Regions from separate parts of the Paenarthrobacter sp. CAP02 genome, predicted to be linked through region 2. Evidence: riboswitches for the same ligand, from Rfam matches in the RefSeq annotation. Region 2 holds a riboswitch; each other region holds the start of a gene.

Region 1 (5,446 bases), on a different contig from region 2:
GACCGGGCATCCATTACTACACGCCCAGTCTATCCTCTGGGAGCCCGAAAGCCCGGATTGGGGATTGAACGGCGCTATGGCAGCAGTTCAAACAGGATCTCGCGGCTGGCAATGTCAGCCTTGACCAACCGGACGCGGACCTTGGTCCCGGACTCCAGTTCGCCGTCGCAACGGGCGGTCACGGCGGGCTCCGCTATTTGGACGATTCCGTAAGGACCGCCGTTCCCGTTTCCGTTCCCGTTGCCCTTTCCGTTCCCGTTTGGCTTCGAGCCGGAAATGACCACCGCATCAAATTCCTGGCCAACATGGTTGGCAACCAGTGCCGCTTCCACCGTATCCAGGGCGGCACGCTCGAGGCGGCCAGCGAGTTGATCGGACGAGGCCATGATCTCGGGCAAGGACGGCAAGGCTTCCCGGGCCCAGGCAGGGATGTCGCGCTTGTTGCTCAGTGCCTCGCAGATCACCAGGACGAAACGGTCGATGAGGCGGCGCAACGGTGCTGTGGTGTGCGCGTACGGAGCGCCGATGGCTGCCTGGATGACTTCCGTCGGGACCTCGCCGTCGAAAGGTGTGTAGTTGGCACCCCTGAACAACGTCCCGGCTGAGTGCAGGATGGCGAGTTGCTTCGGGTCTGATGCGTCCAGGGTCCGCAGGTATTCGCCGTAGCTGATCCGTCCATCCCAGGGTTTACCAAGGGCCGTGGTCTGCCTTTTGAAGTGACGCAGGGAGCGTTCATCCGGTGCGGGCATGGTGCGCAGTATGCCAACCTTGCCGTCCAGCATCAGCTGAGCTGCCGCCATCCCGGTCATGAGTGAAATCTGCGCGTTCCAGTCCTCCACCGGCAACGACGGGGCAGCAACGATCCTGTACCCGCCGCCGTCGGCCGCTTGGACGATCTCCTGTTCGGGCATGTTCAGGCTCGCGCCGCCGCGGAGGCGTTCGAGTTCTACCCGTTTCAACCCCACTTCCTTGAGGAGCTGCAGTACAGGCGGTGCCGTTCCGTCGTCGATCTGCTCCTGGACGCCCTTGTAACTTAGCTTGGCCCGGCTGCGCACGGTGGCGCGGCCTACTGTCACCGTCACTGCTTCGGCCTGCGCGTCCAGGACGAAATCCCAGACGAAGGCGCCACAGTCCTGCTCTGCCAGCAGGCTGCCGGCATGTTCGCTGATGACTTCCGGGTGCAAGGGAATGCGTCCATCCGGAGCATAGAAGGTCTGGCCGCGCCGGCGTGTCTCCGTGTCGAGGGCACCACCGGGAGCCACGAAGGACGGAACGTCGGCGATCGCATAGAGGACCTTGTAACCGTCACCGGCGCGCTCTATGAACAGCGCCTGGTCCAGGTCTGTCGACGTGGCCGGGTCGATGGTGACAAACGGAATGTCCCGAAGGTCGCGTTCAGGCAGCTTCAGGTCCGCCACGGCTTTTCGGGCTTCTTCCACTGCCCCCGTGGGGTAGTCGCCTGGGAGTTCCAGCTCCGTCCGGAGTGCGGCGAGGGCCGCTGCGAGCTGGTCCGACGAGTCGTCGACGTTGGGTGCAATCCGATGATGTGACACGAAAATCAGGGTAGCCCGGATTCCGGGGATCACACCATGTCAAGGCCGCACGGTGAGCGACTTTCGCTAAATTGAGTCCAGGGCTTCCAGCAGCGACTTGGCAGCCGCCGTCGGGTCTGCGGCTTCGGTGATGGCACGGACAACCACGATCCTGCTGGCCCCCGCCGAAAGGACCTGTTCCACGTTGCCCAGGTCGATGCCGCCAATAGCGAACCAGGGGAGCTGCACGGCGCCGTCGGTCGTTTCCGTGGCACGCCTCATCGCTTCTGCGGCATATGTGACCAGGTCCGGCCCAACGGCTTGGCGCCCTGGTTTGGTGGGTGTCGCCCAAACCGGACCGACACAGAAATAGTCCAGGCCGCCGTCGCCGGTAGAAGCGGCAATGGCCGCATTGACCTGCTCCGGAGTGTGCGTGGAAAGTCCAATCGCGGCAGGGGCCGGGAGGAAGGTCCGGGCCACCGGAAGGGGCAGGTCCTTCTGGCCCACGTGGAACACAGGAGCCCCGGAAACACTGGCAATATCGGCCCGATCGTTGACAGCCCACAGTCGGCCGTGCCGCTCTGCCACACTCCGCAGGATGGCCAGCAAGTCCAGTTCTTCGGCTGCCTCGATCGACTTGTCCCGGAGCTGGATGATGTCCACCCCACCCTCGAAGGCGGCATCGACGAAGTCTTTGAAATCGCCCTGTCGCTTCCGGGCATCGGTGCACAAATAGAGTCGGGCTGAGGCGAGGGATTCAGGCTGGGTCATGGGAACCAGAGTAGTTCCTCTACACTGGGCACGTACTGCGGGAGCCGCGACGTTCGACTATGTGACCGTCCGGCTGAGAGGGCTTCAGCGCCGACCGCTTGACCTGATCCGGCTAATACCGGCGTAGGGAAGGGAACACATGGCAGACGCCATTCATGCAGATGTAGCCATTATCGGCGGCGGCATCATCGGGTTGGGCATCGCCCACCAACTGCGCAGGCTGGGCCGCTCAGTCGCACTCATCGACCCTTGGCCCGCAAACGGCGCAACTTTCGCAGCGGCCGGGATGCTGGCACCCGTCAGTGAACTGCACTACCAGGAAGAAGAACTCCTGGAACTCATGGTCGAATCCTCCCGGCTGTGGCCCGCTTTTGTTGGCGCGCTGGCCGGAGGGGCGCACGCCGCCGGATACCGCACGACGCCGACCCTCGCCGTGGGTGCCGACGCCGCCGACCGCCGCGCGCTCGCAGACCTCCGGGTGGTACAGAAGGCTGCAGGCTTGGGAGTGGAGCCATTGGCCCTCCGGGAGGCGAGGGAGCGTGAGCCCTTGCTGAGTCCCCAAATTTCCTGTGCCTTCGACATCCCCACCGACCACCAGGTGGATCCCCGCAAGCTCGCCGCCTGCCTTTTGGCCGAACTGTCGGATCACTCTCCCGATGATCCGAGCTGGGTTACGGGGGCGGACGACGGATTCGCTGTGAAAGCGCTGGCACATCGTCTCCTGTGGGATGAAGGCAGGGTCTCTGGAGTCGAACTCGAGTCAGGCACCAAAGTCTTTGCCACCGACACGGTGGTCGCAAACGGTCTGGGCGCCGCCGGCTTGGACGGCCTGCCCGAAGGGCTCACGCTTCCACTGCGGCCGGTCTATGGTGACATCCTCAGGCTTCGGGTTCCGGACAACCTGCAACCTCTCGTTACCTCCACCGTCCGGGGGATAGTGCGGGGCGTTCCCGTCTACATCGTCCCCCGCGACGACGGCACCGTGGTGATCGGAGCGACCCAGCGTGAGGACGGACTGTCCACGGCCTCCAACGCCGTCTCGGCGGGCGGCGTCTATCAACTCCTGCGCGACGCCCAGGTCCTGGTCCCCGCGGTCGCCGAACTCGAACTCCTGGAGGCAACAGCCCGCGCCAGGCCAGGGACGCCGGACAACGCACCGTTGCTTGGCCGCGTCGCCGGAACCAATGGCGACATTGAGGGTTTGGTGGTTGCCACCGGGTTCTTCCGTCACGGAGTCCTGCTGACACCGGTAGCCGCAAGGATTGTCGGCGAACTGATCAACGGATCGACCGATGCACAGTGGGCCCCTTTCCGCCCCGACCGCTTTACGGCCAGCGCAACCGGTCCACGGAACTTCGTCCCAGCACACGCCCGCAGCAAGGAAAGCGCATGAACATCAAACTCAATGGATCCGACCATGCAGTGGCCGATGACGCCTCTGTCAGCACCCTCGTCACCGCCATCACCGGCCGCGAACTGGACCACAGGGGACAGGCGGCCGACGGCGGCAAGCTGGGTGTCGCCGTCGCGCGCAATTCAGAGGTGGTGCCGCGCAGCCAGTGGGCGGCAACAGCACTCGCCGACGGCGATGAACTCGAACTCGTTACCGCAGTCCAGGGAGGCTGAACAATGACCACAACAAGCACTGCCCCCAGCACCGACGCCTTGGTGATCGACGGCGTCGACTTTGGTTCTCGACTGATCATGGGAACAGGGGGTGCCCCGAGCCTGGACGGTTTGGGCGCTGCGCTCCTGGCCTCGGGTACGGAGCTGACCACCGTAGCCATGCGGCGCTATTCGCCGGCAGAAACCGGGTCTCTCTTCCAGCTCCTGGTGGACCACAACATCCGGGTGTTGCCCAACACGGCCGGCTGTTTCACGGCGAAGGACGCGGTGATGACCGCCGAACTTGCCCGCGAGGCGCTGGAGACCGATTGGGTGAAGCTGGAAGTCATCGCGGACGAGCACACACTCCTCCCCGATGCCGTTGAACTCGTCGATGCTACGGAGCAGCTGGTCAACCGCGGGTTCAAGGTCTTCGCTTACACCAATGATGATCCGGTCCTTGCCCTGCGGCTGGAAAACCTTGGCGCCACCGCGGTGATGCCGCTGGGCTCACCCATCGGGACGGGCCTGGGCATCCTGAACCCGCACAATATTGAGCTGATTGTGTCACGGGCATCGGTGCCCGTGGTGCTCGACGCCGGGATCGGAACCGCTTCCGATGCCGCGCTGGCCATGGAACTGGGTTGCGACGCCGTCCTGCTGGCTACAGCGGTGACGCGTGCACAGAACCCGGTGCAGATGGCGGAGGCCTTCAAGCACGCTGTCATTGCCGGCCGTTTGGCCAGGCAGGCAGGCCGGATTCCCCGGCGCGAACACGCCTTGGCGTCCTCCGCGATGGAGGGACGCGCCGAGTTCCTTTAGGGCGTTAACCAGCGATGGCCATCACCCGCGGGTGATGGCCATCGCTGTAAGTGGCGCTTAGAGCCGGAGGGCCCTGGTGAGGGCCTCGGTATCGTGCTTGGTCCGGGTCCGGCCGAAGTACACCACAACCGCCGCGGCTGCCGCGGTTCCGATGACGATGGGGAGAACCCACGGAATCCAGGTGACCCCCGGTTGGTAACCCAAGCCCGCGCTGATGAAGGCAATCCAGCTCAGCGCCGCAACAGCGGTTGAAACGCCTACCGGTAGGGCGACGCCGTACCTGCCGTGCCGCTTGTCGTTGGCCCAGACAATGAAGCCCGTGGCAATGGCTGCAAGAACAACCACGACGAGTGAAAGCATGAAGACTCCTTAGCGGACGACGGGTGGTGGGGGAATGCTAGAGGGCGCCGAAGCCCACGCGGCGGACTTCCTCGGCGCCGATCTCCACATAGCCCAAAACGTTGCCAGGAACGATGACCTGGCGGCCCTTCTCATCCGTGAGGCGCAATTCCGAGCCCTTGGACACGGCCTCCGCCACGATCTTGGCTACGGCGTCGGCATCCAAAGCGGATTCGAGCACAATTTCGCGGCCAACGTTCTGAATGCCGATCTTTACTTCCACAGCAAGGCCTCCAAGCCAATCAAGTTTTGAATCAGTCCTCTATTTGTAGCTTAGGACTCTTTGGGGAATCGACTGATTCCGCGCCAAGCTAAAC
Region 2 (5,446 bases):
TGGGACCAAACATCAGCTCGTCCAGCACCTTACCCGTGACGAACTGGTGCTCGGGTTCCTGGAATACGGTCCCGATCCGGGAAATCAGCTGATCGGCTTTCCACTTGAACGGGTCGATTCCGGCCCCTTCTGAAAGCTCGACGGCGGCACTCACCTGGCCGTCCACCGGCGCCAGGAGGCCAGCCAAGGTGAGCGCAAAGGTGGACTTTCCGGCACCATTCGGACCAGTTATGGTGAGCGCTTGGCCCGCCCTGACCTGGGCGCTGACGTCGGATTGCACAGGAACCGGGGGGATGGTCCGGAATCCCTTTCGGCGGGGCTTTTCCCGCGAGACCGCCACGTCCTGGGCAGCCAGGAGCAGTTGCGCGGCGGAGGTCTCAGTGCGCCGGGCACGGGTTGCCGGGACGTATCCGGGAACCCAGACGCCGGCTGCCATCAGCATGGTCCGGGCCTCCGACAGGACCTGTTCCCGCGGCCCGTCCAACAGGACGCCCGGAGTGCCGTTGCCCGCGGATCCTGGCTGCAACACCACAATCCGGTCCACCAGGTCCTTCCACACTGACACACGGTGTTCCACCACAACAAGGGTGGCTCCGGTCTTGTCGAGGCAGCGGCCCACCGCGTCCCGCACCTCAAGGACCCCTGCAGGGTCCAGGTTGGCCGTTGGTTCGTCCAGCAGGATCAGCCCGGGCCGCATCGCCAAAATCCCCGCAAGCGCGAGGCGCTGTTTCTGCCCGCCGGACAGGGCCGCCGTCGGATGATCCAACGCCAGTCCGCCGCCGGCAGCGGTCCGCAACCCGACGTCGGCGAGCGCTTCATGGACGCGGGCCCAAATTTCCTCCGGCGGCACGGCCAGGTTCTCGGCGCCGAAGGCGACGTCGTCCCCCACGCGGGACAGGACAACCTGCGTTTCCGGGTCCTGCTGCATCAGGCCGGCGCGGCCGCGCTGCTCCCGGGGAGAAGCGCCGTCCAGCAGCAGCGAGCCAGTCTCGTCCGAGTCGTCTTCCTCGTCCCCCAACACCCCCGCAAGGGCATGCAGGAGCGTGGACTTGCCCGCACCCGAGGGGCCGAGCAGCAATACCCGCTCCCCCGGTTCGATCCTGAGGTCAAGGCCTTGGATGGCTGGCGTGGCCCTTCCGGCGTGCCGCCATCCCCAGCCCTCGGCTGTGATGGCGGCAGGCCGGACGTGGCCGCCGCGTTCAATGACGGGCATCAGCTGAAGACGGGCTCCGAAGCGGCCTTGCGCGACGCGAAGGAACTAAGGACGCCGGTTTTCGCCAGGCCGCGGGTGGCAATCCATGACAGTGCGCCCGCAATGATCGCCCCGGAGATCGTGGTGAACGTGATGTAAGTGAGCTTGTCGATTGCCTCGTAGGCGATGTTCCAGCCCCAGGGAAGGAACGAGTCGTTGAGGCCGCAGAAGAGGCCCGCACCTGCACCGGCAAGGAGCGAGGTGGGCAGGTTGAACTTCTTGTAGAGGAACGCGGCGAAGATGAGCTCCGCGCCGAGGCCCTGAAGGACGCCGGAGATCAGTACGGTTGTGCCGTACTGGGAGCCCATGATGAGTTCGCCTGTGGCAGCAACGGACTCGCAGAACAGGGCGGCACCCGGCTTACGGATGATGAGCATGCCCAGGACCGCCGGAATCATCCAACCGCCCGCGATCAAGCCCGTCAGCGGCGGATACGCCGCGTTCATGGGGATGGATACCAGTGCGGCGCCTTGGGACCATGCCCAGAAAATCACGCCGCCGGCGATGGCGATCAATGCTGCCACCACAATGTCTACAACACGCCAGTTATAACTGGTCTTCTTCACGCTTACCGTGGTCATTTTTCTGCCTCCTGAGTTACAGGAGGGGAAAGTGCTCCCCGGATTACCCGACCGGCCTGCGCCGCCCGGTTCCGGACACTCTGAGAAGCTCGACTCCCTTGCGCCGGTACTAACCGGATCAGGTTCGAGGGTCTGCGGCTGTCCGCACTCTCAGCGCCCTCGCGGCTCCCGCATCTCTGCAGGTTCCGACGGCGGCGCTCCCCTGTCGTTATTAAATCTGCCCTGCTGGGCTGGTTCAGTTTACACCTGCACTCCGCGGTGGGGACTGCGGTCCGGTCACATTCCGGCCCACCCCCACCGTTGTGAGGCCCGCTGAACACCCTTCGTTGGGCCCACACCCTGCACACCAGGCCTCGCAACGGACCTGAGAGAATGATCCAGCAACATCCAAAGCGAAGGGGCACACTTCATGACGGACCAACCCGGCTCTGGCCTTCCAGACAACGTTGATGTGGCTGAAGCACGCCTCGCCGCAAGCGTCATCCTGCTCCGCGATACCCCGCCCGGGCTCGAGGCGTTCGTCCAGCACAGGGTCAGCACCATGGACTTCGCCGCAGGAATGGTGGTTTTCCCGGGAGGACGCGTGGACCCTGCCGACCACTCAGGGTGGGACTACGCCCCCGAACTGCTCAGCAGCCATGCGGCGGACTGGCAGGCCAGCTCCATCGCTTCCGGCGATGCGCTTACTAAAGCAGGGACCGTGCTCACCGCTGCGATCCGGGAGGTCCGGGAGGAAGCCGGGCTGAGCATCGACGCCGGTGACCTGCGCCCATGGGCCAACTGGATTACCCCGATCGACATGCCCAAGCGTTTCGACACGTTCTTCTACGTGGCCAGGCCCTCGGCGGACATGGAGCCCCACCACCAAACAACCGAAGCGTGGCAATCCCTGTGGATGCCCGTGGAGGGAATCCTCGCGGCAGAGGCAGTAGGCACCCTGAAACTGATGCCGCCCACCTTCTACCTCCTCAAGGAAATCGCCGGATACGGGACCGTCGATGCCATATGGACGGCCGAGCACACTGTCGTCCCAGTCCTGGCGCCCGTAGGCTCCCTGGCCGCCTTCCTCAAGGAACGGGAAAGCCGCCGCTAGCGTTGCCGGTCCACGCGTTGCAGCTAGGCTGGTGGCATGAACCTCTTCTTCAAGCTGATCGGCGCCGGAGTGAGCCTCGGGGCGGGCTTCGTCGGAACAAAACTCGTCAACAAAGGGTGGGAAAAGGCCACAGGCAACAAGCCGCCCACAGGCAACGATGACATGGAAACGAGCCTTCGCTCCGCCCTCACCTTCGCCTTGATCTCGGCGTTTGTGAGCACACTCATCCAGGTGCTGGCCAGCAGGGGCACCCAGCGTGCCATCGCCCGCTTCGCGAAGTCCCAGGACATCGTCTAGGCGCACCGCGGCGTTAAGCAACGCGGGGTCACTTCCGGCCCATGAATCCCCGTGGGGATGGGCCGGAAGTGACCCCGCGTTGGCTTTAACCCTCCGGGTCGACTTGCCCCGCAGCCGCCCTCTGTACGACGGCCTCAAGTTCGTCCTTGGTCAGCATCTCCCGGTGGCCATGCTTGGTCCGGTACGCAGCCCGACCGACCATGTGGGCCGACACCGGCGCGGTCAGCAGCTGGAAAATCCACGCCACCAACAGCACGGGCCACACCCACCAGGTCCGCATCTGCAGGCCGATGGCCGCCAGCATGAGGAACAAGCCCAGGACCTGCGGTTTGGTAGCAGCGTGCATGCGGCTCATCAGGTCAGGGAAACGCAGCAAACCAACCGCAGCGCCAAGGGACATCAGCGCTCCCACTACCAGGAACACGGCGGTCACACCATCGATGACGGCATCCACGCCGGTGGCATCAGGACTCATTGCTCTGTTCCCTCCGCTCAGCCACGAACCGGGCTACTGTCACCGAGCCAATAAAGCCGATCACGGCCAGTGCTACCAGCAGCATCAGGTTATTCAGGTGCCGGTTCACCGCCATGTCGATCGCCAAGGCTGCGCCGAGAATTGCCAGCAGAACGTCGGATGCCAAGACCCGGTCCAGCAACGAGGGACCGATCGCGATCCGCACGATGGCGCCGGCAGCGGCCAGGCTGAGAATAACGGCCGTAACTATGAGGACGATTTCCTTCACAGGGCTGCCCCTTTCACGCCTGGACTGATCTCGGCTCCCAACGCCTGGACTTCCTCGCGGGTGCCCATGATGCGGATCAAGCCGGCTTCAATGTTCTGGACTTCCTGACGGATCTTTTCGATGTCAGCCTCTTGGTAAATGTTGAGCGCGTGCAGGTACAGCGTGGACGTCGACCGGTCCACTTCCACCACCAACGAGCCCGGAATCAGGGAGATGACGTGCCCTGTTGCCGTCACCATGAGGTCGGAATGGCTACGCAACGGAACGGCGACGACGGCGCTGCGCACCTTTGGCCCTTTGACCACAGCCAGGTACAACACGAGGAAGCTCGCTGCCACCACTTTGGCGAGGAAGATCAGCGCGAACGGAATGGCGCGCAGTACGTTGAACCTGCCGCTGAGCTCTACGGGAGGCAAGTAGAAGAACTTTGCCACCAGCACCGCGATCAGAGCACCGAACAGCAGGTTGCCCGGGCTGAAATCCCGCCACAGAGCACCCCAAACGATGACCAGCCAGATGAGCAGCGGCAGTTCAGTACGGAAGGAGTTCGGTTTACGGCTCATTTGGCATCAGCCCTCTGCGGCAACGCCGGAATCTCCACCGAATCACCCAGGACCGAATGGATGTAAGCCGAGCGGTCCAGCATGATCTCCGCTGATCCGTCTGCGAGGTGGAAGAGCGGACCGGCAAACACCGTCAACGCCACCCCGAAAACCACCAGTCCCGCCGTCGAACCCACCATGGTCCGCGGGAGCACCCCGACGTTCCCACTGGCCAACAGCACAGGATCCGGGTATTCAGCGTCCTCGGGCTTGCGCCAAAAAGCCCTGTTCCAGACCCTGGCGATTGCCAGCAAGGTCAGCAGGCTGGTGACCACGCCGCCGACCACCAACGTGATCGCCAGTGGGGTGCCCAGTTCCACGCCTGCCTGCAGGAGGCCCAACTTGCCAAGGAAGCCGGAGAAGGGCGGTATGCCCGCCAAATTCATGGCCGGAACGAAGAACAAGAGGGCCAGCAGTGGCGAGAGTTTGGCCAAGCCGCCCAGCCGGTCGATGGACGAACTGCCGCCCCGGCGCTCGATAAGGCCGGTCACCAGGAACAGGCTGGTCTGCACCGTAATGTGGTGCGCCACGTAGAAGACAGCGGCACCCAGGCCGGCCACGGAACTCATGGCGAGGCCGAACACCATGTAGCCGATGTGGCTCACCAACGTGAAGGACAGGAGACGTTTGATGTCGCTTTGGGCCAACGCGCCCAAGATACCCACCACCATGGTCAGCAACGCCACCACCATCAGGGGAACATTGAGGGTATCCCCCGGGAATAGCAACGTCTCCGTGCGGACCATGGCATAAACGCCCACCTTGGTAAGCAACCCGGCGAACACCGCGGTGACGGGGGCGGGCGCTGTTGGGTAGGAGTCGGGAAGCCAGAAGGACAGCGGGAACACAGCGGCCTTGATGCCAAACGCCACCAGCAA
Region 3 (5,446 bases), on a different contig from region 2:
ACGATGATCTCGCCTGCGGAAACTACCTGACCACCGAAGCGCTTGACGCCCAGGTACTGAGCGTTGGAGTCACGACCGTTGCGAGTGGAACTCGCGCCTTTTTTGTGTGCCATGTGAAATGCCTGCCTCTAAATTTCTGGGGAAACTGAAAAACCTGAACAGCGTGTAACGAAAGTTACGCGATGCTGGTGATCTTGATCTTGGTCAGTTCCTGACGGTGACCCTGACGCTTCCGGTAGCCGGTCTTGTTCTTGAACTTCTGGATGACGATCTTCGGACCACGGAGGTCTTCGAGGATCTCAGCCGTAACCTTGACGTTGGCCAGTTCCGCAGCTGCGGAGGTGACCTTGTCGCCGTCAACCAGGAGCAAGGCGGGCAGCTCAAGCGTGCTACCGGCTCCACCGGGGACGCGGTTAAGCGTTACGTAGTCTCCAACGGAAACTTTTTCTTGGCGGCCGCCTGCGCGGACAATCGCGTACACCACTTGGGTACTCACTTCTCTCGACGTTTATAACTAAATTTGCGTGCGGAACCTGAACCGGAATCAGGCTTGGTTCGCGCTGTGCCTCAACGCCGTGGACTTCTGAACGAAGTCCGCGAGTCATCCCATGAACAATTCCAAGGGGCATAACCCAAGTGTTGGCGTAAGCACCGAAGATCAAGATTACGCTAGTTTGACCTTCAGCTGCAAATGAGGCCGGGTCCGGAGGCTACCACGTGACTCGCGTCACCAGTTGTAACGGACTCTCCCGGCACCGTGCCCATACAGCCTACAGGGTTTGGGCACGATTAACGCGATTTGCCCTGCGACGCGCGGCGAGCCTCGCAAATTACCCGCCCGGACGCCCAACCGGAGAGGTCAGGAGAAAACACGTGGCGCGTCGAAGAAGGCAGTTTCGTAGCGGCAGGACTGGGTGAAGGCTTCCATCATGGCCTCGCGATCCGCCGGCGAGGCCGCAAGGGCCGCCGCGTCCGTGAGCTTGATCGCAGTCCTGGTTGCCTCGGCGAAATCTTCGTCGGCGTACGTCTTCAACCACTCCGCGTATGCGTGGTCCACAGGGGAACCTGCTTCCACGTAGGCGTGGTGCAGTTTTTGGCCCACTTCCGCGTACAACCAGTAGCAGGGAAGAATCGCCGCCAGCAGCACTGCGTAGCTTCCCGATGCCGAACAGGCCAGCAAATGGTCCACATAGGACTTGGTCACGGGACCCGTTGTCCCGGACACGTCGCGGCTGCTGAGCCAGTTCCTGTGCAATTCCGACTCGACCTCCAAGCACTGCATGGAGCCCTTGGCCCAGAACAACTGCTCGTCTTCAGTAGGGGCCAGGGCGCTGGCCCGGGCCAGGACCCGGGAGTAGCCGTTGAGGTAGATCGCGTCCTGTGCCAGGTAATAGCCGAAGGCGGATTCCGGCAGGCTGCCTTTCTGAAGGCCATCGATGAAGCCAAGCCGATGGATCGCGTCGAGCTCCGCGCGTGCGTGTTCCCACAAAGTCGCGGCGAACTCGCCAGGCCTCAGACCCCGCTGGTGGTGGAAGTGGTGGATCGGCCCGCTTCCTCGTCCTACTTCCAACGCCCCGGAGTGCCTCAAAGCCTCAAGCAACCAGGGCTTCACCTCCCGCAGTGAAGCTTCCCAGTCCCCCGTGCTGACCTGCACCGTGGCCAGGGCGGACGACAACGAACACCCTGTGCCGTGGCTGTTCCGGGTATCGATGCGGGGCCCTTCGACCTCGACCACGTCCTGCCGCAGCAACCCGCTCGTATTCACCAAAGCATCAGGACACGCGGTTCCCGCCAAGTGGCCGCCCTTCACCAGGACCGTGTTCCCGTACTCAGCGGCCAACCGCTTACCCTGGTCCAGCGCCGAAGCCCAGTCCGTAGCTTCCGCCTCGCCCAGCAGCACTGCCAGCTCGGGAAGGTTCGGGGTCAGGAGGTCTGCCAACGGCAGGAGCGAACGCAACGCCTTCTCAGCGGACTCGCGCAGGAGCCTGTCTCCACTGGTTGCCACCATCACCGGGTCCAGGACCACGACGCCGGGACGCACCTTTTCGAGCCAGCTGCGGACTTCGTCGATGACCTCAGCGTCGCCGAGCATGCCGATTTTGACGGCGTCAATCTCAATGTCGTTGCTGATGGCGTCCAGTTGTTGGCGCAGAAATTCGACGGGGGGCACGTGGACGGCGCTGACGCCCACGGTGTTCTGGGCTGTGAGGGCGGTGATGGCAGCCATGCCGTAACCACCGTGGGCCGCGATGCTCTTCAAGTCCGCCTGGATTCCTGCCCCACCGGATGGGTCAGAGCCGGCGATACTCAGCACCCGCGGGGTCGGCCTGCCTGAAGCGACCGGGTAGACAGGAGAATATGGTGCAGTCATGGGGACATCCCTTCGCCGGTGCTAACCGGACAGGTTCAACGGGTCTGGATCTCAGCCCGGCCCAACGCCAGGCACCCCGTGTCTGTCCCCCAGCCTAACCGGGAAGCAGCCCGGCCCGGGAACAGCGCTTCGTAGGGGCCCGGATATGACCCATTGACGTCCCCAGGGTCTGGCCATGGACGTCCTGGACATGCAAAAGACCCCGTAGCGACTGCCGGGGCAGTTGCTACGGGGTCCGATAAGCACTGTACGAATCAGAGCTCGGAAGCCGGCACGCCGACTCCCAGGATGATGGGCTCGTCTGCGGGTGCCTTTTTGGCTGGTTCCACAGGGGCCTTGGCCTCGTGGGACGAACCTTGTGGCGCCGACGCAGTCACTTCATGGTGTTCAACGCTGGTTTCGTTGGCCGCACCTTGGGCCCTGCTTGCGCTGCGGTTACGGCGACCTCGGCGACTCCCGGACGTCGAAGCGGCTTCCCGATCCTGCTCAGCGGCCCGAGCCGGGGCTGCCACCTTCGGGGCAGCAGCAGGTTCGCGGACGGCAGCTGGTTCCGCTTCCGCCTCCGGCGCCGCTCCCAGGTGGGAGAATGCCTCCGCCAGCAGATCCAGGCTCATTGCCGGTTTGGCCGCTTGGGGTTCGTCCTGGTGTTCAACGAACGGCAAAGCGACTTCTTCGCCTCCGAAACGCAGGACCGGGGTGGAGCGTGCTTCCCGGACTGCTGCCTCGTGGGCCGTTGATTCTTCGTCGTTGCCATGAACGACGGGTTCGTCGGCAGCCGTCTGATGCGTTGACCGCGCCAGTTCCTCTGCACGGTGAACCTCGTCGTCGTGCAGGTGGGCAGCGTGCGCTGCAGCCGCGATGGTAGCCAACGCCGCGCGGGTTGCCTCGGCCTTTGCCTGGCGCGCAGGGTCCTGCGGTTCAGGGTGCGTTGGCGAGGCCGCAGGCGCCGCCGGCGCAGACTGAACCGGAGCGGGGGCTTCGGAAACAGCCTGTCCCCCGCCCTTGCCTCGGCGGCGCTTCCGTTCCGTACGGGCCGCCGGTTGCTGCTGCTGCGTCTCCGTGTGCGGGCGGTGGTGCTCAGCGGCCACAACGTTGGCACGGCGGTGTTCCACCGGCTCATCGTGTGTCACGACGCCACGGCCGGCGCAGTGCTCGCACTGCTCGCCGAAGACCTCGAGGAGGCCGGTGCCCATGCGCTTACGCGTCATTTGTACCAGGCCCAACGACGTGACTTCGGCGACCTGGTGCTTGGTCCGGTCGCGGCCAAGGCACTCAACCATGCGGCGCAGCACGAGATCGCGGTTGGATTCCAGGACCATGTCGATGAAGTCGATGACAATGATGCCGCCGATATCGCGCAGGCGCAGCTGGCGGACTACTTCCTCGGCAGCTTCGAGGTTGTTCTTGGTGACAGTCTCTTCGAGGTTGCCGCCGCTGCCGGTGAACTTGCCGGTGTTGACGTCCACCACGGTCATGGCTTCGGTGCGGTCAATGACCAACGAACCACCCGAGGGCAGGAAGACCTTGCGTTCCAGGGCCTTGTGGATCTGCTCGTCGATGCGCCAGGCAGCGAAGATGTCCTGGTCCTTGGTCCACTTCTCGAGGCGTCCCACCAGGTCAGGGGCAACGTAGGTCACGTAGGCCTCGATGGTGTCCCATGCGTCGTCACCGGAGACGATCAGCTTGGAGAAGTCTTCGTTGAAGACGTCGCGCACTACCTTGATGGTCAGGTCAGGTTCGCCGTACAGCAGTTCCGGTGCAAGGACCTTGGTTGAGGAGGCTTGCCCCTCAATGCCCTCCCACTGAGCGCGCAGGCGGTTGATGTCGTGCGTCAGCTCTTCTTCCGATGCACCTTCAGCCGCGGTACGGACAATGACGCCGGCGTTTTCCGGCAAGCGGTCCTTGAGGATGCGCTTGAGGCGGTTGCGTTCAACGTCCGGCAACTTGCGGGAGATACCTGTCATGGAGCCGCCCGGTACGTACACCAGGTAGCGGCCCGGCAGCGAAATCTGGCTGGTCAGCCGGGCACCCTTGTGACCCACGGGGTCCTTGGTGACCTGCACCAGGACAGAATCGCCCGACTTCAGGGCGTTCTCGATCCGGCGCGGCTGGCCTTCAAGGTTGACAGCATCCCAATTGACCTCGCCGGCGTACAGCACGGCGTTACGGCCACGGCCGATGTCCACGAACGCGGCTTCCATGGAAGGCAGTACGTTCTGGACCTTGCCGAGGTACACATTGCCGATCAGGGAGTCCTGTTGTGTCTTGGACACGAAGTGCTCAGCCAGGACGCCGTCTTCGAGTACGCCGATCTGGATTCTGTCGTCGCGCTGGCGGACGATCATTTGGCGGTCTACCGACTCGCGGCGCGCAAGGAACTCGGCTTCCGTGATGACCTGGCGGCGGCGCCCGGTTTCGCGGGACTCCCTGCGGCGCTGCTTCTTGGCTTCAAGCCGCGTGGAGCCCTTGACGCTTGCGACACGGTTGGACGGAGCTGTTTCGGTGATGGGCCGGGGCGCCCGGACACGGGTCACCGTGTTGGGCGGGTCGTCATCCGTGCCACCGGTCAGTTCAAGATCCTGGTCACCACGGCGGCGACGACGGCGACGACGCGACGTTACGCCTTCTTCGAGGGCTTCCGCTGCCGGGGCTTCGTCATCATCGGACTCGCTGGGGCCCTCGGTTTCGTTCTCTTCGCGTTCCGTTCCACGCCTGCCGCGACGGCCACGGCTCCGGCGACGACGGCGGCTGCCGGCGTCATCGAGCTCGTTGTCCGTGCTGGACTCGGCCTCTTCTTCGGCTTCCGCGGCCTTCTCTTCCACGGCCGCAACGCGCGGTACGGTGGTGAGGTCCGGAGCCTGGAAAATCATCGACGTGATGGACACCGGCTCAAGGAAAAGGGACGTGGACGCAGCCGGGGTCTCCTCCTCAGCGGGAGCCTCCTCGTCCGCAGGAACCGGCGCATCAGCAGCAGCCGGTGTTGCGGCAGCTGCCTCAGCAACAGGTTCGACGGGCTGGGAGCCGGGCTCCGGCGTCGTGGTTTCTTCAGCGGCCGGCGCCTCTGCTGCTTCAGCC
Region 4 (5,446 bases), on a different contig from region 2:
CGCACCATGGCCTCGGGAACTCCGAGGAGGGCATCACTCGTCACATCCACCAGGGCGAGCTCATAGTCTGCTCCCGCCGCATGGACGGCCTGTCCGGCGAGGTCGCCCAACTGCTCGACCTCAAAGTCGGTGATGCCTTCGATCCTGACGGCGGGGCCTGTGGCTTCGGCACCGCGATCCAGCGCGGCTGCCCGTTTGAGTGCTTCGTCGTGGGTGGCTACAAAAATTTCGGCAAAGCCCATGGAAAGTACTCTCAATCCTTCGTGCTGACGGGGCGGCGGCACGGGAACCGAAAGGTTCCGCGCCGTCAATGCCCAGCCTAGTGCAGCCATGGGCTGCCAGGACGATTCAGCGAACGGCGACGCGCAGCTTGTTCCGCCATGGGTCGTCGAACCGAAGCTCAGCGCCGGTGTGGTGATTCTGGACGCCCGCCACCTTCAGCCGGTCCGCCAGCATCGCGACGTCATCGGCCGTGGGGACCTCGATCAGGACTTCCCCCAGCCCCAGCGTGTCCTTTCGGGGTCCGGCGCCCCGACTGTTCCACACGTTCATGGCCATATGGTGGTGGTATCCCCCGGCGGAAACGAACAAGGCCTGGCCGTGCCAGCCCGCCGTCCGCTCGAACCCCAGGGTTTCCACATAGAACTTTTGCGCAGTTTCGACGTCCCCCACTTGGAGGTGCACGTGGCCGATCCCGGCGGCTGCCTCCCGCTGGCCGGTCACGGCAGCCTCACTCAGGTGCTGCTGCAGGAACCGCTGCGGCGGGAGTGCGACGTTGTCCATGACGACGTTCTTGCCGTCCCACTGCCACAGTTCGCGGGGCTTGTCATAGTAGAGCTCAATACCGTTGCCCTCGGGGTCGGTGAAATAGAACGCCTCGCTGACCAGGTGGTCGGCGCTTCCGGCAAAGGCGCGCGGCTCGTATTCTGCCGCCGTGGCAATGGTGGCCGCCAGAGAGGGCTGGTCTTCAAAGAGGATGGCGGTGTGGAAGAGACCCGCTTCCCCGCGGCCCGGAATCTGCAGGCCTGAGGCAGGCGCCAGGTGGACAACAGGCTTTCCGGTGCGGCCCAAGTACAGTCCGCCATCCTGCTCGGCCACGATGTCCAGGCCCAAGGCGCGCTGGTAGTAGTCGCTCATGACCTTCATGTCGCCAACCTTGAGCATGACGGTGCCCATGGTGAGTTCGGCAGGAAGAAGATCCTGGCTGTTTGCTGTAGTCATGTGAAGCTCCTGGGTCTGAGGCTGCCGCCCTTTCGGCACCCTTCTACTAGTACTAAATTACTTGAAGCTTCAATTTATTCCTAACGGATGATCCCGCCACGCAAAACGATGTGCTGGAGTTCGGCCACGGTGTCGAGGGCGACCCGCGGATCTTCACGGCAGAGAACGACGTCGGCACTCGCCCCTTCGCTGATGGCTTCGGCCCCCAGCCACGCCCTGGCGCCCCACGTTGCGGCCTCCAGGACAGCGGAAGGCGGCAGGCCGGCGTCGTGCAGTTCCTTCATCTCGTCCGCAATCCGGCCGTGCTTGATGACGCTGCCGGCATCGGTGCCCGTGTAGATGGTGACACCGGCTTCGAAGGCTTCCAGCACACGGTCGTGACGGCGTTCCCACAGCTTCGCCATGTGATCTGCGTAGACGGGGAACTTGGGCGCGGCCTGGGCGGAAATCTCCGGAAAAGTCGCAATGTTGACCAGCGTAGGGACAATCGGAACACCCTGCTCCACAAACCGCGGAAGGTGCCGGGGCAAGAGGCCCGTTGCGTGTTCGATGCAGTCGATATTGGCGTCCAGCATGTCGTCAATGGTGTCTTCGGCGAAGCAGTGGGCCGTCACCCTGGCACCCTCATCGTGCGCGGCCGAAATGGCGTCCTTGACCAGCTTTGCCGGGAAGGACGCGGCCAGGTCACCAATGCCGCGATCGATCCAGTCGCCCACGAGTTTTACCCAGCCATCGCCGTCACGGGCTTCTTTGCGGACGGTCTCCACGAGCTGTTCGGGCTCGATTTCATGGCCCAGCCCGCGGAGGTACCGCCGGTCCCTGGCTATATGCCGGCCAGCCCTGATAAGGCGCGGCAAATCCGCGCGCCCTTGAACCCAGCGCGTGTCACTGGGCGATCCTGCATCACGGATCAACAGCGTGCCGGCCGCCAGGTCTGCCCGTGCCTGGGCGAGGGTGGTCTGCTCATCAACCGCACCACCCGGCCCCAAACCGATGTGGCAGTGGGCGTCGACAAAGCCGGGCAGGACCCAGCCGTCGAGCACAACGTCCGGTGCCGCGACCGGCTGGATGAACGTCAGGCGACCGTCAACGGACCACATGCCCCTGCGCTCCTTGTCTGCTGCTACGAGCACCGTACCGCTGAATTCGATGATGTTGGCCATGGCAAAAAGCCTAGCCCCGTACCTGCCGGGCAAGCCTGCAACGCCATATGACTGTGCGGCCGCAGGCATCTGTGGTAACTTCGTCTACGACCACACGGGGGCCCCTGCAGGGGCTGAGATCGGACTGAGGCAGTCTGCGACCGTTGAACCTGTCCGGGTAATGCCGGCGAAGGAAGTGAGCAGTCCCTTGAGCACCACAGAAACTCAGCACAGCCCTGCCCAAAACGGGACCGTCGTTGAGACCGGGGCACCGGAAACCGTGACGCAGTCGCTGAAATCCCACTCGCTGGGGTGGCTTGAAGATCCCGAACATGGCATTCGCGTTCCTGTCACCGAGATCGCACTGGAACCCTCCCCCAATGGCCAAGCCAACCCGCCCCTGCAGGTCTATCGAACTGCCGGACCGGGCAGTGACCCGAGAGTCGGGCTGGAACCGTTCCGTGCACCCTGGATCGAAGGCCGGGGCGACACGGAGCCGTACTCGGGCCGGGAAAGGAACCTGCTCGACGACGGCAAGTCCGCGGTCCGGCGCGGTGCGGCATCGGCGGAGTGGAAGGGCGCACAACCGGTGCCCCGCCGCGCCGTCGAGCAGAAAACCGTGACGCAGATGCACTATGCCCGGAAGGGCATCGTGACGCAGGAGATGCAGTTCGTGGCCTTGCGCGAGAACTGCGATGTCGAACTGGTCCGCAGCGAAGTTGCCGCCGGACGCGCCATCATCCCCAGCAACATCAACCACCCGGAATCCGAACCGATGATTATCGGCAAGGCGTTCCTGGTCAAGATCAACGCCAATATTGGCAACTCCGCGGTCACCAGCTCCATCACCGAGGAAGTGGACAAACTTCAGTGGGCGGCGCAATGGGGTGCCGATACGGTCATGGACCTCTCCACCGGCGATGACATCCACACCACGCGGGAATGGATCATCCGCAACTCCCCTGTTCCAATCGGCACGGTTCCCATTTATCAGGCACTCGAAAAGGTCAACGGCGAGGCCAATAAGCTCACGTGGGAGATCTTCCGCGACACCGTGATTGAACAGTGCGAACAAGGGGTGGACTACATGACCGTCCATGCCGGGGTGCTGCTGCGCTACGTCCCGTTGACTGCCAATCGCGTCACCGGCATCGTTTCCCGCGGCGGCTCGATCATGGCCGGCTGGTGCCTGGCCCACCACCAGGAGAACTTCCTTTACACCCACTTCGACGAACTGTGCGAGATCTTCGCCAAGTACGATGTCGCCTTTTCGCTCGGCGACGGTCTGCGTCCCGGCTCCATCGCGGACGCCAATGATGCCGCGCAGTTCGCAGAGCTGGACACCCTTGCCGAGCTGACCCAGCGGGCGTGGGAGTTCGATGTCCAGGTCATGGTGGAAGGCCCGGGGCACATCCCCTTCCACTTGGTCCGTGAAAACGTCGAACGCCAGCAGGAACTGTGCAAGGGTGCCCCGTTCTACACACTGGGTCCCTTGGTCACGGATGTGGCGCCCGGCTACGACCACATCACCTCAGCCATCGGCGCGACCGAAATCGCCCGCTACGGCACGGCAATGCTCTGCTACGTGACGCCCAAGGAACACCTTGGCCTGCCGAACAAGGACGACGTCAAAACCGGTGTGATCACCTACAAGATCGCCGCCCACGCCGCTGACCTCGCCAAGGGGCACCCTGGCGCGAACGAGCGCGACGATGCACTGTCCAAAGCCCGCTTCGAGTTCCGTTGGCGCGACCAGTTCGCCCTGTCCCTCGATCCTGTGACAGCCGAGGCGTTCCACGACGAAACCCTGCCCGCCGAGCCGGCCAAGACCGCGCACTTCTGCTCGATGTGCGGGCCGAAATTCTGCTCCATGCGGATCAGCCAGGATATCCGCGATGAGTACGGCTCAGCTGAAGCGCAGGCCGCAATCGCCGGCATGTACAGCGGCATGAGGGAAAAGAGCCAGGAGTTCCTGGCCTCCGGCGGGAAGGTCTACCTGCCGGAACTGCAGGTACCCGGCACTGCGGGCAATGGCAGTTCAGGACGCCTGAACTGACATGGCCCGTCCCACGTCCGCGACAAACGAGCGGATGATGTGATCGCCATCCACTGAATCCTGGGGCCGGTGCCCGCCCGCTGCCACCCGGCGGAGGGCGCCGGTCTCCTGGAGGTATCCCGCAATTTCCTCGTAGAGCGGCTCCCAACCACCCGTAAGGACCAAGGTGGGAACGCCCGGCACGATATGAAGTGGCGCTTCCCACGGGGGCGCCTGGAGCCTGAGCCTGCGCGCCGCCCTCTGTGCCTCCGGCGTGTCCAGTCCCCCGGTTTCGGCCGAAAAGGCCCTGCGGAAGTATTCCCGCTGGTAGTCGGCGTCGTTCAGTTGTGCCCGGACGTCGAACAACGGCTCCATCAGCGCACGGTGGGAGGCCGTGGCCGGCAGTTCGGCTGTCAGCGACAAGCACGCCGGCTCCACCAACGACAGCGAATGCACCAGATCCGGGCGCTCGATGGCTGCGAGCATGGCGGAAATGGCGCCCTGTTCGTGCGCCACGACGTGGCCTCCACCGGCATCGGCCAACGCATTGATCACGATGGCGACATCTGCTGCCACATTGGACGGCGCCGGTTCCTCGACGGCCGAAAAGCCGTGCCGCCTCAGGAACAAGGCGTCATAGGCCAGCGCCATGCCGTGTTGCTTCGGCCATGCTGCGGCGCCGAAACTCCCCAGGCCGTGAACGAAGACTACGCGCTGCTTGTGCATTGGTTCAGCCTATTCCACGGCTCTGACATCCCAACTGACCGGCAGCTGGGACGCACTGTCTACTTACCGAGGAACTTGTCGAAGCCCTTGGGAAGGTTCAGCGACGACGGGTCGAAGTCCGCCGCGCCTTGCCCAAAAGCCGCGCCCGTGGGGGCCGCTGAAGCAGCGTTTGCCCGCTTGGCCTCTGCATCGCGAAGTTCCTGGGCTGCCTTGGCCGGGTTGCCGGACCGTGCCTTCTTCTTGGGAGTGTTCTTCCCGTTCTTGCGTCCGCCAGGGCCACCGAGGCCGGGCATTCCAGGCATACCCGGCATGCCTCCGCCCT

The links. A riboswitch is a leader RNA that binds a small molecule or an ion and turns the genes downstream of it on or off. The one in region 2 is predicted to bind thiamine pyrophosphate.
Region 1: it holds a riboswitch for thiamine pyrophosphate, as region 2 does, so the genes downstream of both, thiO (glycine oxidase ThiO) here and ABHM97_RS19595 (ECF transporter S component) in region 2, are expected to answer to the same signal.
Region 3: it holds a riboswitch for thiamine pyrophosphate, as region 2 does, so the genes downstream of both, thiD (bifunctional hydroxymethylpyrimidine kinase/phosphomethylpyrimidine kinase) here and ABHM97_RS19595 (ECF transporter S component) in region 2, are expected to answer to the same signal.
Region 4: it holds a riboswitch for thiamine pyrophosphate, as region 2 does, so the genes downstream of both, thiC (phosphomethylpyrimidine synthase ThiC) here and ABHM97_RS19595 (ECF transporter S component) in region 2, are expected to answer to the same signal.

The regions. Positions count from the first base shown of each region.
Region 1 is NZ_JBEEII010000004.1:24,988-30,433, forward strand. Features, by position in the region: gene ABHM97_RS07945 (RNB domain-containing ribonuclease) at 75-1,553, opposite strand; gene thiE (thiamine phosphate synthase) at 1,620-2,303, opposite strand; TPP riboswitch at 2,331-2,450, shown strand; gene thiO (glycine oxidase ThiO) at 2,443-3,696, shown strand; gene thiS (sulfur carrier protein ThiS) at 3,693-3,929, shown strand; gene ABHM97_RS07965 (thiazole synthase) at 3,933-4,730, shown strand; gene ABHM97_RS07970 (hypothetical protein) at 4,788-5,090, opposite strand; gene ABHM97_RS07975 (DUF3107 domain-containing protein) at 5,128-5,352, opposite strand; gene ABHM97_RS07980 (TetR/AcrR family transcriptional regulator) at 5,403-5,446, opposite strand, start outside.
Region 2 is NZ_JBEEII010000014.1:75,663-81,108, reverse strand. Features, by position in the region: gene ABHM97_RS19600 (ABC transporter ATP-binding protein) at 1-1,213, opposite strand, end outside; gene ABHM97_RS19595 (ECF transporter S component) at 1,213-1,833, opposite strand; TPP riboswitch at 1,911-2,047, opposite strand; gene ABHM97_RS19590 (NUDIX hydrolase) at 2,243-2,926, shown strand; gene ABHM97_RS19585 (DUF4235 domain-containing protein) at 2,963-3,223, shown strand; gene mnhG (monovalent cation/H(+) antiporter subunit G) at 3,309-3,698, opposite strand; gene ABHM97_RS19575 (MrpF/PhaF family protein) at 3,688-3,966, opposite strand; gene ABHM97_RS19570 (Na+/H+ antiporter subunit E) at 3,963-4,529, opposite strand; gene ABHM97_RS19565 (Na+/H+ antiporter subunit D) at 4,526-5,446, opposite strand, start outside.
Region 3 is NZ_JBEEII010000003.1:60,290-65,735, reverse strand. Features, by position in the region: gene rpmA (50S ribosomal protein L27) at 1-113, opposite strand, end outside; gene rplU (50S ribosomal protein L21) at 176-484, opposite strand; gene thiD (bifunctional hydroxymethylpyrimidine kinase/phosphomethylpyrimidine kinase) at 860-2,371, opposite strand; TPP riboswitch at 2,362-2,460, opposite strand; gene ABHM97_RS05875 (Rne/Rng family ribonuclease) at 2,626-5,446, opposite strand, start outside.
Region 4 is NZ_JBEEII010000004.1:416,833-422,278, reverse strand. Features, by position in the region: gene ABHM97_RS09850 (hypothetical protein) at 1-242, opposite strand, end outside; gene ABHM97_RS09845 (VOC family protein) at 349-1,221, opposite strand; gene ABHM97_RS09840 (amidohydrolase family protein) at 1,302-2,384, opposite strand; TPP riboswitch at 2,469-2,576, shown strand; gene thiC (phosphomethylpyrimidine synthase ThiC) at 2,572-4,419, shown strand; gene ABHM97_RS09830 (alpha/beta fold hydrolase) at 4,402-5,124, opposite strand; gene ffh (signal recognition particle protein) at 5,184-5,446, opposite strand, start outside.